DNA from 4 places in the Pseudoalteromonas mucoides genome. Region 3 is predicted to be linked to each of the others. Evidence: predicted binding sites of a transcription regulator. Region 3 holds the regulator's gene; each other region holds the start of a gene.
The links. Region 3 encodes FliA, which starts transcription of late flagellar genes. Its sites were predicted from a motif close to CTAAAGNTNNNNNNNNNNNNGCCGATA; they were not measured.

Region 1 (3,148 bases), on a different contig from region 3:
TACAAATGACGATGAAGATGTGACAGTCGCATTTAAGTTAGGCGCGAAGAGGGCTTTACAATTATGTCTGTCTCATAATATCCGCTTTGCACTGCTCAAAGAATCAAGCCCATCATGTGGTCGTAATACAATTTATGATGGCTCGCACCGTGGTATTAAAGTCGCGGGAATGGGGTTAACGGCTGCATTATTAGAACAAAATGGAATTAAAGTGTTTAGTGAGGAGCAAATGCCAGCACTTTTAAAAGCGCTGGCTTCATGCTGAGCAGTCTATTTCTTTTGTAAGAAAACACCCGACTCGATGTGGTGGGTATAAGGGAACTGGTCAAAAATAGCAAAACGCTTAACTTCATGGGTTTGGCATAAATGATCTAAGTCTCGTTCCAAAGTGTCTGGGTTACATGAGATATAAATAATATTTTCATAGTTAGCGACTAAATCACAGGTAAGTGTATCCATACCTGCACGTGGCGGATCAACTAAAATAGTTTGGCAGTCGTAGCTCTTTAAATCAATTCCTTGCAAACGCGAAAAAGTACGTTCGCCATTCATTGCTTGCGTAAATTCTTCGCTCGACATACGAATAATATCTAAATTTGTGACGTTATTTTTAGCAATGTTGTACTGTGCTGAATGCACCGAAGACTTAGATATTTCGGTTGCAAGCACTCGATTAAATGAACCGGCTAGTGCTATAGAGAAGTTACCATTACCACAATAAAGCTCCAGCAAGTCGTTTTTAAGTGGAGCGCATAACTGTTGTGCCCACTCAAGCATTTTAATGTTCACCTTGGCATTTGGTTGCGTAAAGCTATTTTCAACTTGTTGGAATATTAACTCCTGGCCATTTACAGTTAAGCGCTCAGTAACAAAGTCTTCACCTAGCACTTCTTTTTGCTTTCGAGCTCGGCCAATAAAATCAATTTTGTATGTGCTACTTAGTTTAGCCTTTAATGCTTTTATCTCTGTCATCCACTGCTCATCAAGTGGTTTGTGATAAAGTAGGCTAACTAAAATTTCACCGCTTAAAGTAGATAGGTAATCAATTTGAAATAACTTACGGCGTAGTATTTCACAGCCTTTCAAATTTTCGATCATGGCAGCCATGACTTCACCAATTAAAGGTGCTGCAGGGTCAAAGGTATCAACACGTATTTTTTCTTTTGTGGCTTGATCAAACATAATATGGAACAAATCATCCCCATCATGCCATACTCTAAATTCAGCCCGTTGGCGGTAGTGAATAGGCTCTGAGCCAAATACTTCTAATTGCTCAACCCCAAAACGTTGGAATTGCGCAATAATACGCTGCTCTTTTTCACTTAGTTGTGCATCGTACGTTGATGTATCGATCTTAATAACTGCCATTATTCCCACTACCTTCTATCTTTAAGCTATTTATCGGCGCTATTGTAGGGGGCCGGAAGTATTTGTCTAGTTTTGAGTAAAAGTAAGTGCTGATTTTTTGTCCGTTTTACTTTAGGTTTTTGTAAACTTGCCGATAATAAAGAATGCAAATATAGGAGTCGGATTATGAAAATTGGCAATTTTGGCTATGTCCCAAACAATAACGTCAATCAAAACAGCAGTAAGGCCGCATTTACTCAGCCTACAATACAGTCCCCACAAGACAGTTACCAGCAACGTGGTAAAGAGCTAGCGGCAAAAGTATTGGGCGACAAAATGGCAGAAGCGCTCGGCTTACCTGTTGAGCAAGAGAAAAAAGACAAGCCTTTGTTTGATTTTGAAGAAATCGTAAAGAATGTTTTAGACTTTGTCACAGGTGCTGTAAAAAAAGCGCAAGCTGATGGCGCTGATGATGACAAGCTCAAAGGTATGCTTAGTGATGCTCGCAAAGGAGTTCAAATAGGTATTGATGATGCGTATGCAGAACTCAAAGATACTGGTGTTTTAAATGACGATATTGAACAAGGTATCGAAAAATCAAAAGAGGGCATTTTTAATGGTCTTGATGAATTTGAAGACGACCTATTTAACCCTCAACCGGATTCTGTCAGTGTTAGTCAGGCCCAATATTTAAGTTTAAGCAATAATGCGCAGTATAATTTTACAACTGCCGAAGGTGATGAAGTAAGTATTAGCTTTGCCGATGCCTTTACTCAGCAATCAGCAAGTAGCTATCAGCGCTCTGGTGATAGCGAAGGTTTTGCTAGTGAGTCATCTCAATCTCGTGAGCTTTCATTTAGTATGTCAGTAAATGGCGATTTAAATGAAGATGAACAAGAGGCAATCAATGCCTTAATGGAAGACTTACAGAGTGTCAGCAAGACTTTCTTTGGTGGTGATTTAGATGAAGCCTTTGAGCAAGCGCAAGAACTTAGTTTAGGCAGCGAGCAGCTGGTCGCTTTTTCGATGGATCTAAAGCAAACTAAAACATTTGCATCAATTAAAGGTTATGAAGAAAACAAACCAGCTCCAGAAAAAGAAGTAGCAAATAAAGTGGCGCCGTTTAATGATGACTTGAGAGAGACATTTAATAAGGCAAATGAACTTGGTCTGCAAAATCAGTTGTCGGGTATTTTACAATGGCTAAACCAAGATCAAGAAGAAGTCGGTAAGCTGGTTGATTATACTAAATCGATGTTTGAGCAAATGAATAAACTGCGTGAGGCAGTCTCAGAAGCATAAGCTTTATTTTATACTATGTGCGTGGCAAACTGCTCAGCTTAAATGAAGCTTGGAGTAGGCGGTTTGTCATCACACATTATGGTATTCGATTCAGGTATAGGCGGCACAACAGTACTTGAGCATATTAAAGCCTTATTACCTCAAGCCCAACTAAGTTATTTTATGGATAATGCTTATCTGCCTTACGGTAAGTTAAGCCAAGAAACAATTGTTGCGCGCTTAACTTCTTTACTTCATCACATTACAGCTCACCATTTAAAAGTTGATGTTCTAGTAATTGCTTGTAATACAGCATCGACATTAGCATTAGCAAAAATAAGAGAGTTAACTAATATACCCGTTGTGGGCGTTGTTCCAGCAATAAAGCCCGCTACTTTATTAACGCAAACTCAGCGTATCGGTTTATTAGCAACGCCTGCCACAATTAGCAATCGTTATACTCAACAACTCATAGCACTTTATGGTGAAGGTTTAACGGTAGATTTATATAGCAGTGTCG
Region 2 (3,148 bases), on a different contig from region 3:
GTCTGTCGGCATCTGACTCATTTGGTACCAGAGGGCGCGTTTCAGCATGCCCTACAACGACCATTCTGCTCTTATCAAACCCCTGAGCTTTTTGCATTTCAGATGCAACCGCGACCGCTCGTTTTGAAGAAAGATCCCAATTATTAGTGTATAGCTCATTAGATACTTGAAAATCATCGGTATGGCCTGACACCGTAATTTCACCGGGGACATCTTTTAATAGAGTCGCTATATCTTGAATGATAGGCTTAAACCGAGGCTGTAAAAAAGCACTCCCTGATGGAAATGAGCCATTTTCACGAATACGAATAATGATTTGCTGACCTAACGATTCTAGCTCAATAGCACCATCCATGATTTGTTGTTCTAACTGCTGAGCTATCTTTTTCACTAATTCATTGACTTGCTCTTGATCCGCAGAGGCTGTGGCCTGATCTAATGCTTGCTGTTGAGCGGTACTTTGTGACTCACCACCACGCTTATTACCTCGTTGCTCTTGACGACCACCTGCTGAACTTTCATCTCCCGCCTGAAACTCAAGCATTTGTTGTGTCATCTCAACTGTTTGCTGCTGAATAGTTTCAATCGGTGTAGGCTCTGGTTTACCAGGGGTAAACTCCATTGCAATTACGGAGGTCCCTTTAGGAATATCTTTAACTTCTATTTTGTTTTGCACACCAAAAGCAAACTTCATCGAACCTGCTATTTGTTTGAACTTAAGTACATCCATTTCTGAAAATGCGAGCAAGAGTACAAAGAAGCACATTAATAAGGACATCAAATCTGCAAATGTGCCCATCCAAGCAGGTAAACCCGGAGGTGGACATTTACACTCTTGCTCAGACATGTTTACTCCTCGGTATCCACATTGCGCTTAGATTCGGCAAGGTAGTTTTTCAAGATACCCTCAATTACTTTTGGATTTTGGCCATCTTGAATTCCCAGTACAGCATCTAGAATAAGGCGCTGGTTCATTGCTTCTTCTTCTTTGCGTAGCTCTAATTTGACCTGAATAGGAATAGCGATAACATTTGCTAAGAATGCACCATATAAAGTGGTCAATAACGCAACAGCCATCGCAGGACCAATCGCTTTAGGATCATCCATGTTTGAAAGCATTGCCACCAAACCAATTAATGTACCAATCATACCCATAGCAGGCGCAATATCTGCCAATGCTTTAAACAACCCCGCGCCGGATTCATGGCGTGTGGTAGTAAGTGAAATATCTTTTTGTAAAGTCGCCCGCACTACATCAGCATCATGGCCATCAACTAACATATCAACCCCTTTGCGCATAAATGCATTGGGTATTTCAGCTTCTTCTAGGGCTAAAAAACCGCCTTTTCGTGCTGAATCGGCAAGCTCGACGGCTTTTTCAATTAACTCTTCAGGGGATTCAATTTTAAACATGAATGCTTTAGCGCACACTTTACCAATGCCTAAAAATTGGCCCATAGTGTAGTTTGACAATACGATAAAAATCGAGCCACCAAATACAATGACAACTGATGGCGTATTATAAAACATAGCAACTTCACCGTTACTACTTTGCACCATCGACATCACGATTAAGCCAATTGCTCCGAGAATACCTATAATGGTTGCTAAATCCACTTACCCCTCCAGAGGAATTGCTATTTTGCTACTTAAGGTAACAAACTTTTATTATTAACTGCTTATCGGCAAAACATTGAATTACTTAAATCATTTCGTTAAATAAATGATTTAACTTTATCGCCTATTATAGTGTCATTCTAATCAAACTACTCCATCCCGCAAGGTTTAAGCCTAGGTTCAGGTAATTAAAATGTCACGGTAAAGCCAAAATACATAAAAAAAATGCATCAGTCTTTGACCTAGTTTAGCATTCCCCCTAAAATTGGCCTCACATTTATATCATCTAAGTAAAATCCACTATGGCGACCAAAAAACCTGAAAACTTAAGCTTCGAGCAAGCACTTGAAGAATTAACCGTAATCGTCACAGACATGGAGCAAGGTGATTTATCGCTTGAACAATCATTAAAACAGTTTGAACGTGGAATAGCTTTAGCAAATGCATCGTCTAATAAGCTCCAACAAGCAGAACAAAAAGTGGCTATTTTAATGGGTAATGACCCACAGGCAGCGCTAAGCAATTTTAATGATAATGTGGAATAGTCGGTGTTAATAAAACAACAAATAAAATCTGCTCAACAAGATGTTGAAGCAACACTAAATCAATATTTTTCACAGCCTCTTGATACCGAAGATAGCATTAAAGAAGCCACTCACTATGGTATTTTAAACGGCGGTAAACGTATTCGCCCTTTTCTTGTTTACGCGACTGGGCAAATGCTTGGCGCAGATAAGCAAGATTTAGATGTTCTTGCGGCTGCAATTGAGTGCATTCATAGCTACTCATTGGTTCATGATGACTTACCAGCAATGGATGACGATGAACTTCGCCGAGGTAGGCCTACTTGCCATATTGTTTATGGTGAAGCACATGCTATTTTAGCTGGTGATGCGCTACAAACATTAGCGTTTGATTTAATCGCAAACCATGACTTTAAAATCCCTGCGAACCAACAAGTAAAAATGATTGCCGCATTAAGTAAAGCTTCAGGTATTGAAGGTATGGTAGGCGGACAAGCATTGGATATAGCAGCCACTGATCAAGTAATTAATTTAGCAGCGCTTGAGAGAATCCATAAACTTAAAACTGGTGCATTATTAAATTGTGCAATAACGCTTGGGGCATTAAGTGCACCGAGTGTTAATGAGCAAACCCAAAAGCAATTGACAATATTTGGCAATGCAATTGGCTTGGCTTTTCAGGTACAAGACGATATTCTTGATGTCGAAGGTGACACCATCACCCTAGGGAAACCACAAGGCTCTGATATTGCAGCAAATAAAGCAACCTACCCTGCTCTGCTAGGCCTTGATGGGGCTAAACAAAAAGCACAACAGCTATTAAATCAAGCACTCGAAGCTTTAGCAAAAATAGATGCCGATACTGAGCAACTAGAAAATTTAGCCAAATATATAGTTGAACGCAATTATTAAACATAGCTCAATAACAAGCAACTAAAGACGTACAAAATAACTAATAAACCAGAGTAATAATACGCTATAATAGTCTCTGGTTAGCGAAGGATGTA
Region 3 (3,148 bases):
AGCTTCGCCAATTTCATGACTACCAAATGCAGTCAATAAATGTATTAAACTATCTTCAACTTCTCTAACTAAATCAATTACGCGGCGGATCACTTGCCCTGTTAAGTCTTGGTAATCTTGCGCCATTAACACATTAGTCATTAGACCTTGCAGTTCGTCGGTCTTAGTGTGGGAGTGGTTCATGAATTTATCTAAACTATGACACAGTGTTTTAAATTCACCGAGCTCAATTTCACGACTCATTAAACGGTCCCAAGTCGGCTTTATCTGGGCGATTTCATCGGCTAACCCTTGTGCTATAGGCAAACTAGCTTCAACTGCATCCATGGTTTTATTAGCAGCATTTTCTGTCATTTCCATAACATAATTTAAACGCTGCTTTGCGTCAGGAATTGCATCAGTTGTTAAGTCTGAGAGCCGTGTATCGAGTTCAAAATTCTTCAGCGCGTCATGAAGTTGGCGGGTTAATTTACCAACTTCAGCAAAAAGTTCTGATTGCTCTTTTGTCGCCGCATCAAGGATGAGCTGATCAGCTTTATCTTGCTCACCGTTTTCAAGGTGAACAACAAGCTGACGGGCTTGTTCTAAAGTGATCTGAGGCGCAGCAGGTGCTGACATAAGCCTCTCCTATTAATTAGCCTAGGCGCTCAAACACTTTTTCCAATTTGGTTTTAAGTGTTGCAGCAGTAAAAGGTTTTACGATGTAGCCATTAACGCCAGCTTGAGCAGCAGCAACAATTTGTTCTTTTTTAGCTTCTGCTGTTACCATCAGCACAGGGATATGTTTAAGCGTGTCATCAGCTCTGATTGCACGTAATAAATCAATACCTTGCATACCTGGCATATTCCAATCTGTTACTACGAAATCAAACTCTTGATTTTGTAGCATTGGTAAAGCTGTTGAACCATCATCAGCTTCTTGCACATTAGTAAAACCTAAATCTCTTAACAGATTTTTGATAATACGTCTCATCGTCGAAAAATCATCAACAACAAGAATTTTCATGTTTTTATCCAAAACATCCTCCGGTGAGGTCTGAACCTATATTTACTTACTACTAATTTATCCAGTCATTGATTTTTGCTTTTAGCTTAATCATCGCCTGACCATGTATCTGGCTCACACGCGACTCGCTAACATCGAGTATGTGCCCAATTTCTTTTAAATTCATTTCATCGTTGTAATAGAGCGAAAGAACAAGGCCGTCACGCTCTGGTAGCGACTTAATTGCTGCTAACAAGGATTCATTAAAACGTTCATTCTTAACGTTATTAAAGGGCTTGTCCAGTGCTAAGTCTTGCCCAACTGGGGTTATTACATCTTCATCAACCCCTAAGTCTTCGATACCCAGAACTTTGCTTGAGTTTACATCACTTAGAATATGATGGTACTCATCTAGCGTAATATCAAGTTTTTCAGCAACTTCACTATCTTTAGGCTCACGATTATATTGACTTTCTAGTTCTGTAATTGCTTCTGCAACCATACGGCTATTGCGGTGTACTGAACGAGGGGCCCAATCACCACGGCGCATTTCATCAAGCATTGCACCACGAATGCGAATACCTGCAAAGGTCTCAAAACTGGCACCTTTTGCAGCATCAAAGTTTTTCGACGCTTCAATTAAACCTATCATGCCTGATTGAATTAAATCATCTAGCTGTACACTCGGTGGTAAACGTGCAATTAAATGGCACGCCACTTTTTTTACCAGCGACGCGTGCCTTTCTACTATTGCATTTAAATTTGCTGTGGATTGATAGCCCATCGCTTTGCTCACCGATGCAGTCATAGTTAGCCGTTTACTAATTTTTCTATAAAGAACTCTAAATGGCCTGAAGGTTGATTAGGTATTGGCCATTTAACTGCTTTTGTCGCCAAAGTTTTAAAGGCAACTGCCGCTGGAGAGTTTGGAAATAATTCCACAATTACTTTTTGGCGGCGGGTAGATTTACGCATATTTTCATCGTATGGAACGGTAGCAACCAACTCCATAGAGACATCTAAAAATCGGTCGGTTACTTTTGATAACTTTGCAAATAGTTCATGGCCTTCACGCATGCTACGCACCATATTGGCAACTATTTTAAATTTGTAAACACCATGCTCACGGCTAAGTACTTTGATAAGAGCATAAGCATCGGTGATTGAAGTAGGTTCGTCACATACAACAACCATAACATCTTGTGCTGCACGAGAAAAACTCAGCACCATGTCAGAAATACCTGCGGCGGTATCAACAATTAATATATCGAATTCAGTATTTAGTTCACTGAAAGCGCGAATAAGGCCTGCGTGCTCAGACGGTGATAGTTCAACCATGCTTTGTGAGCCAGAGGTTGCAGGTACTATTTTAATACCTGCGGGGCCTTCTACTAAAATTTCATCTAACTCGCATTCACCCGATAAAACATGGGATAAGTTACGCTCTACACGTAAACCTAGCATCACATCACAATTTGCTAAACCTAAATCGGCATCCAGTACTAAAACTCTATTGCCTAGCTGGCCAAGCGCGATTGCAGTGTTTAATGACACGTTGGTTTTACCAACGCCGCCTTTACCACCGGTAACAGCGATAACTTTTACACCGTTATTATTGTTTTGACTCATTTTTCGCAGGCCACTTGCTTGATCTAATACTGTGTTAATCATACATCCCTACTGTGCTTGACGCCACTGCTTGACGTCGTGAATGTTGTGCTTTTGTTCTTTTTAAATACAATTGTTCAGCTTTTTTTACTAATTTTTCTGAATTAGCAACACGAATGTCCTCAGGAACACGCTGGCCGTTAGTAAGATACCCTATTGGAAGGCGATTTTGAATCGCTACGCTAATAATCTCACCTAAACTTAGCGACTCATCCAATTTGGTGAAAATACAGCCACTTAATTGTACTTTCTTAAAGTGTCTTACCGTTTCCTGTAACACGTTAATTTGCGCCGTTGCACTTAACACTAAATAATTACGAATATCCACACGTTGATTACGCATTAGCGTGTTTAATTGCTCTGTTAAACGTAAATCACGTTGGCTCATTCCCGCAGTATCAATTAATACTAGTCGTTTATTTCGTAAATGGTATAACACTTCTGCTAATTCGTTAGCATCTTTAACTTGTTTTACGCCACAGCCAATTATACGAC
Region 4 (3,148 bases), 130 kb from region 3:
ACCCACAGCTTGGTTCGGCCATTACTGAGAATGGAATCAGCGAGCTCAAAACTAACACAGGTAAAATTCTAATTAGCATATCAATTCCTTTTTTATTTTTAGCAAGCTTACCCTAAACTCGGTTTTATTTCAGGCACAAAAAATGGGCACTTAAGCCCACTCTTTTAGCAATGAAAGCTGTTATTGCTTAATCATCTGCTTCGTCATCAAAATCATGTGACTGGCGCTGTGCAGGCCTTGCAATGATTTCAACGTAAAAAGACGATAAACCCTGCTTTTCAATTTCGCTGATACAATTATTAATTTCGGCAACATGCACAATTTGTGCTTCTTCGGCAGTGTTACCAAATTTACAATCAAATGCCCAATAATCAGCATCGAACGGTAACGTTTTGTTACGTTCTCTTTTCAAATATTTTTTCACTTCATGCTTTGCAGCGTCGACCATGCGAGGGTATTTGATTTTCTCGTGATTCAGCGTGAATGTTTTCTTCATTACTTTCCTAAATTACCTTGGTTTAATGATAATGGCATTTTTGAATCCCATTTAAGGGCATTATAGCAACTGCATTTAAATTTTGGGTGCTTTTTTTACACTTAACGAAATAAAATACTTTATCGCTTAATTATTGCAATACGGTGTCACACTTGTGCTAAGTGTAGTGGCTGATGCAAGGCATCATTATTGAGGCTATCATAAAAGGCTGCAGCATCGATCTGAGGGTTATCCAGTTGCGTTTCTTTATCAAGGTGGCGCTTACGAACGACTGGCTCACAGTTATCAATAATATGAAGTGGGATGTGATTTTTATCATCACGAATAGCAAGTGGCTCTGGTGATAAACAACTACGTAAGCGTATGTCACTCATGCCTGCTTGTTGCAATCGTTGCGCGTTATGTTCACCAATGAGCATATCAAACTCATCTGGGGCAAGTGGTTGTTTAGGTCCGGCACCTAATTCAGCGCGCAGCTGGGATTCATCATATTCTTTTGCATCAGCACCAAATGGGGTTTTTGGTAAATGAAACTGACTAAAATCTAGGGCATCATGAGATAGCATTGCTAAAAGTAACGCAAACTCGCCACGACGCGATTCACTCACGCTTTTCGCGAGGCGATTGTCGAGTTGACTCTCTGTGATTAACAATCCATCGATTTGCATAGACTTTAGCCGATTATGTTCATGAATAAATATTTATCGGCATTATTTGATATTTCTTTAGCTTTTTTCTTTACTTAAATAATAAGTTTGCTATTATCGGCGCCGTTGCATTGGAGGGGTTCCCGAGCGGCCAAAGGGATCAGACTGTAAATCTGACGGCTCAGCCTTCGCTGGTTCGAATCCAGCTCCCTCCACCACTTTTCTTACCGCTAAGTTAAGTGGGGCCAAATGTAACAAAAATAGTGTGGAGGGGTTCCCGAGCGGCCAAAGGGATCAGACTGTAAATCTGACGGCTCAGCCTTCGCTGGTTCGAATCCAGCTCCCTCCACCACTTTTCTACTAAGTATTATCTACTGTCATTCACTTCTTCTATTTTATATCTCGAAAAAATTAATTAACTATTTAGTACATCCCTCACTCAGTTCTCTAAGCCAGTCCATATTAAGTCACATTGCAGCTAAACAATTGAAACACTTTGTTAAGCGCATATGTTTTAACTCGCTCAAATAGCACCACCAAAACCACTCTAAGCCTTTACATACCTAATTGGCTATATTCACTTTTACGATTGTTTTAATGTGCCTCACACGGCCTCTGAAGCTGATTTTACATTTGAGACGCTGGTTGGTTCTAATTTAAAAATGAACGGGGATAAAATACGACTTAAAAGCGTATTACATATTTAGTGGATATTAATTGACGGAATAAATATGGTTTACTGACTAACTTTACTCTTGCTAACTGCTTTAAACAATCACAGCTAAAGCTTGTTCCTACGAGGCTATTTCTACTCGCTAACTTTACTCTCGCTAACTCTCCCTCACGTACCCCAAAAACCAAAACAGGTTGTAACCCGAGGGCTACAACCTGTTTTATCTGCGTTGATAAACAGCGCGTATTAGTTAAGTTTTTCTCTAATACGTGCAGATTTACCAGAACGCTCACGTAGATAGTAAAGCTTAGCACGGCGAACTGCACCGCGACGCTTAACTGTTACGCTATCGATAAGAGGGCTGTGCGTTTGGAATACACGCTCAACACCTTCACCGCTCGAGATTTTACGAACTGTGAATGCTGAGTGAAGACCACGATTACGCTTAGCGATTACAACACCTTCAAAGGCCTGTAGACGCTCTTTAGCACCTTCTTTTACACGTACCTGTACAACTACTGTATCACCAGGGCCGAATGCTGGTACGTCTGTTTTAAGCTGCTCATTTTCAAGCGCTTTAATAATATTTTGGTTTACTTTTGCCATTATGTTTCTCACTTTCCTAGGTGTAACTGTCTTCTAGCCACAAGCTTTTTGGTACTCTTGCTGAAATTTTGCGAGTAATACCGCTTGCTCCTCAGTCAGAGCTAGGTTATGCAACAAGTCAGGACGTCGTAACCAAGTTCTACCTAATGACTGCATTTGCCGCCATTTAGCTATCTCTTGGTGGTTTCCACTGAGTAATACAGCAGGAACCTGTTTGTCGTCCAATGTTTCTGGCCGTGTATAGTGAGGACAATCTAGCAAGCCATCCGAAAATGAATCTTGCTCCGCTGACTGGTTATGACCTAACACGCCTGGCACTAATCGCGCTACTGCGTCAATTAATGTCATGGCAGGTAATTCACCACCACTCAAAATAAAATCACCAATTGACCATTCTTCGTCAACGTATGATTCTATTATTCTCTCATCTATACCTTCATAGCGACCGGCAATCAAAATCAGTTTTTCGGAGTTTGCGAGTTCGCTCGCCCCTTGCTGATCTAATTTGCGCCCTTGCGGGGACATATAAATTACTTTTGCACCATCACCTGCCGCTTTTTTTGCGTCAAGAATGGCTTGTTTCAATGGTTCAACCATCATTAACATACCTGGTCCGCCCCCGTAAGGACGGTCATCTACGGTTCTATGCTTATCAGTTGCATAGTCTCGCGGATTCCAGCAGTTAAAGTCGATTAAACCACTTTTTACTGCGCGACCTGTTACACC

Region 1: AAEU30_RS20995 (DUF5610 domain-containing protein) is a predicted target of FliA. The motif match lies at 1,478-1,504, and genes of this name have one in related genera.
Region 2: pomA (flagellar motor protein PomA) is a predicted target of FliA. The motif match lies at 1,681-1,707, and genes of this name have one in related genera.
Region 4: AAEU30_RS06160 (VC2046/SO_2500 family protein) is a predicted target of FliA. The motif match lies at 1,199-1,225, and genes of this name have one in related genera.

What each region holds. Positions count from the first base shown of each region.
Region 1 is NZ_JBMMUC010000027.1:24,538-27,685, forward strand. Features, by position in the region: gene AAEU30_RS20985 (2-thiouracil desulfurase family protein) at 1-265, shown strand, start outside; gene trmA (tRNA (uridine(54)-C5)-methyltransferase TrmA) at 271-1,368, opposite strand; gene AAEU30_RS20995 (DUF5610 domain-containing protein) at 1,534-2,649, shown strand; gene murI (glutamate racemase) at 2,713-3,148, shown strand, end outside.
Region 2 is NZ_JBMMUC010000019.1:5,562-8,709, forward strand. Features, by position in the region: gene AAEU30_RS18170 (flagellar motor protein MotB) at 1-847, opposite strand, end outside; gene pomA (flagellar motor protein PomA) at 850-1,617, opposite strand; gene AAEU30_RS18180 (exodeoxyribonuclease VII small subunit) at 1,920-2,162, shown strand; gene ispA ((2E,6E)-farnesyl diphosphate synthase) at 2,166-3,053, shown strand.
Region 3 is NZ_JBMMUC010000004.1:77,100-80,247, reverse strand. Features, by position in the region: gene AAEU30_RS05475 (protein phosphatase CheZ) at 1-618, opposite strand, end outside; gene cheY (chemotaxis response regulator CheY) at 635-1,018, opposite strand; gene AAEU30_RS05465 (RNA polymerase sigma factor FliA) at 1,059-1,769, opposite strand; gene AAEU30_RS05460 (MinD/ParA family ATP-binding protein) at 1,796-2,656, opposite strand; gene flhF (flagellar biosynthesis GTPase FlhF) at 2,649-3,148, opposite strand, start outside.
Region 4 is NZ_JBMMUC010000004.1:209,216-212,363, reverse strand. Features, by position in the region: gene AAEU30_RS06170 (hypothetical protein) at 1-79, opposite strand, end outside; gene AAEU30_RS06165 (DUF6172 family protein) at 188-496, opposite strand; gene AAEU30_RS06160 (VC2046/SO_2500 family protein) at 643-1,164, opposite strand; tRNA gene AAEU30_RS06155 (tRNA-Tyr) at 1,277-1,361, shown strand; tRNA gene AAEU30_RS06150 (tRNA-Tyr) at 1,411-1,495, shown strand; gene rplS (50S ribosomal protein L19) at 2,063-2,422, opposite strand; gene trmD (tRNA (guanosine(37)-N1)-methyltransferase TrmD) at 2,456-3,148, opposite strand, start outside.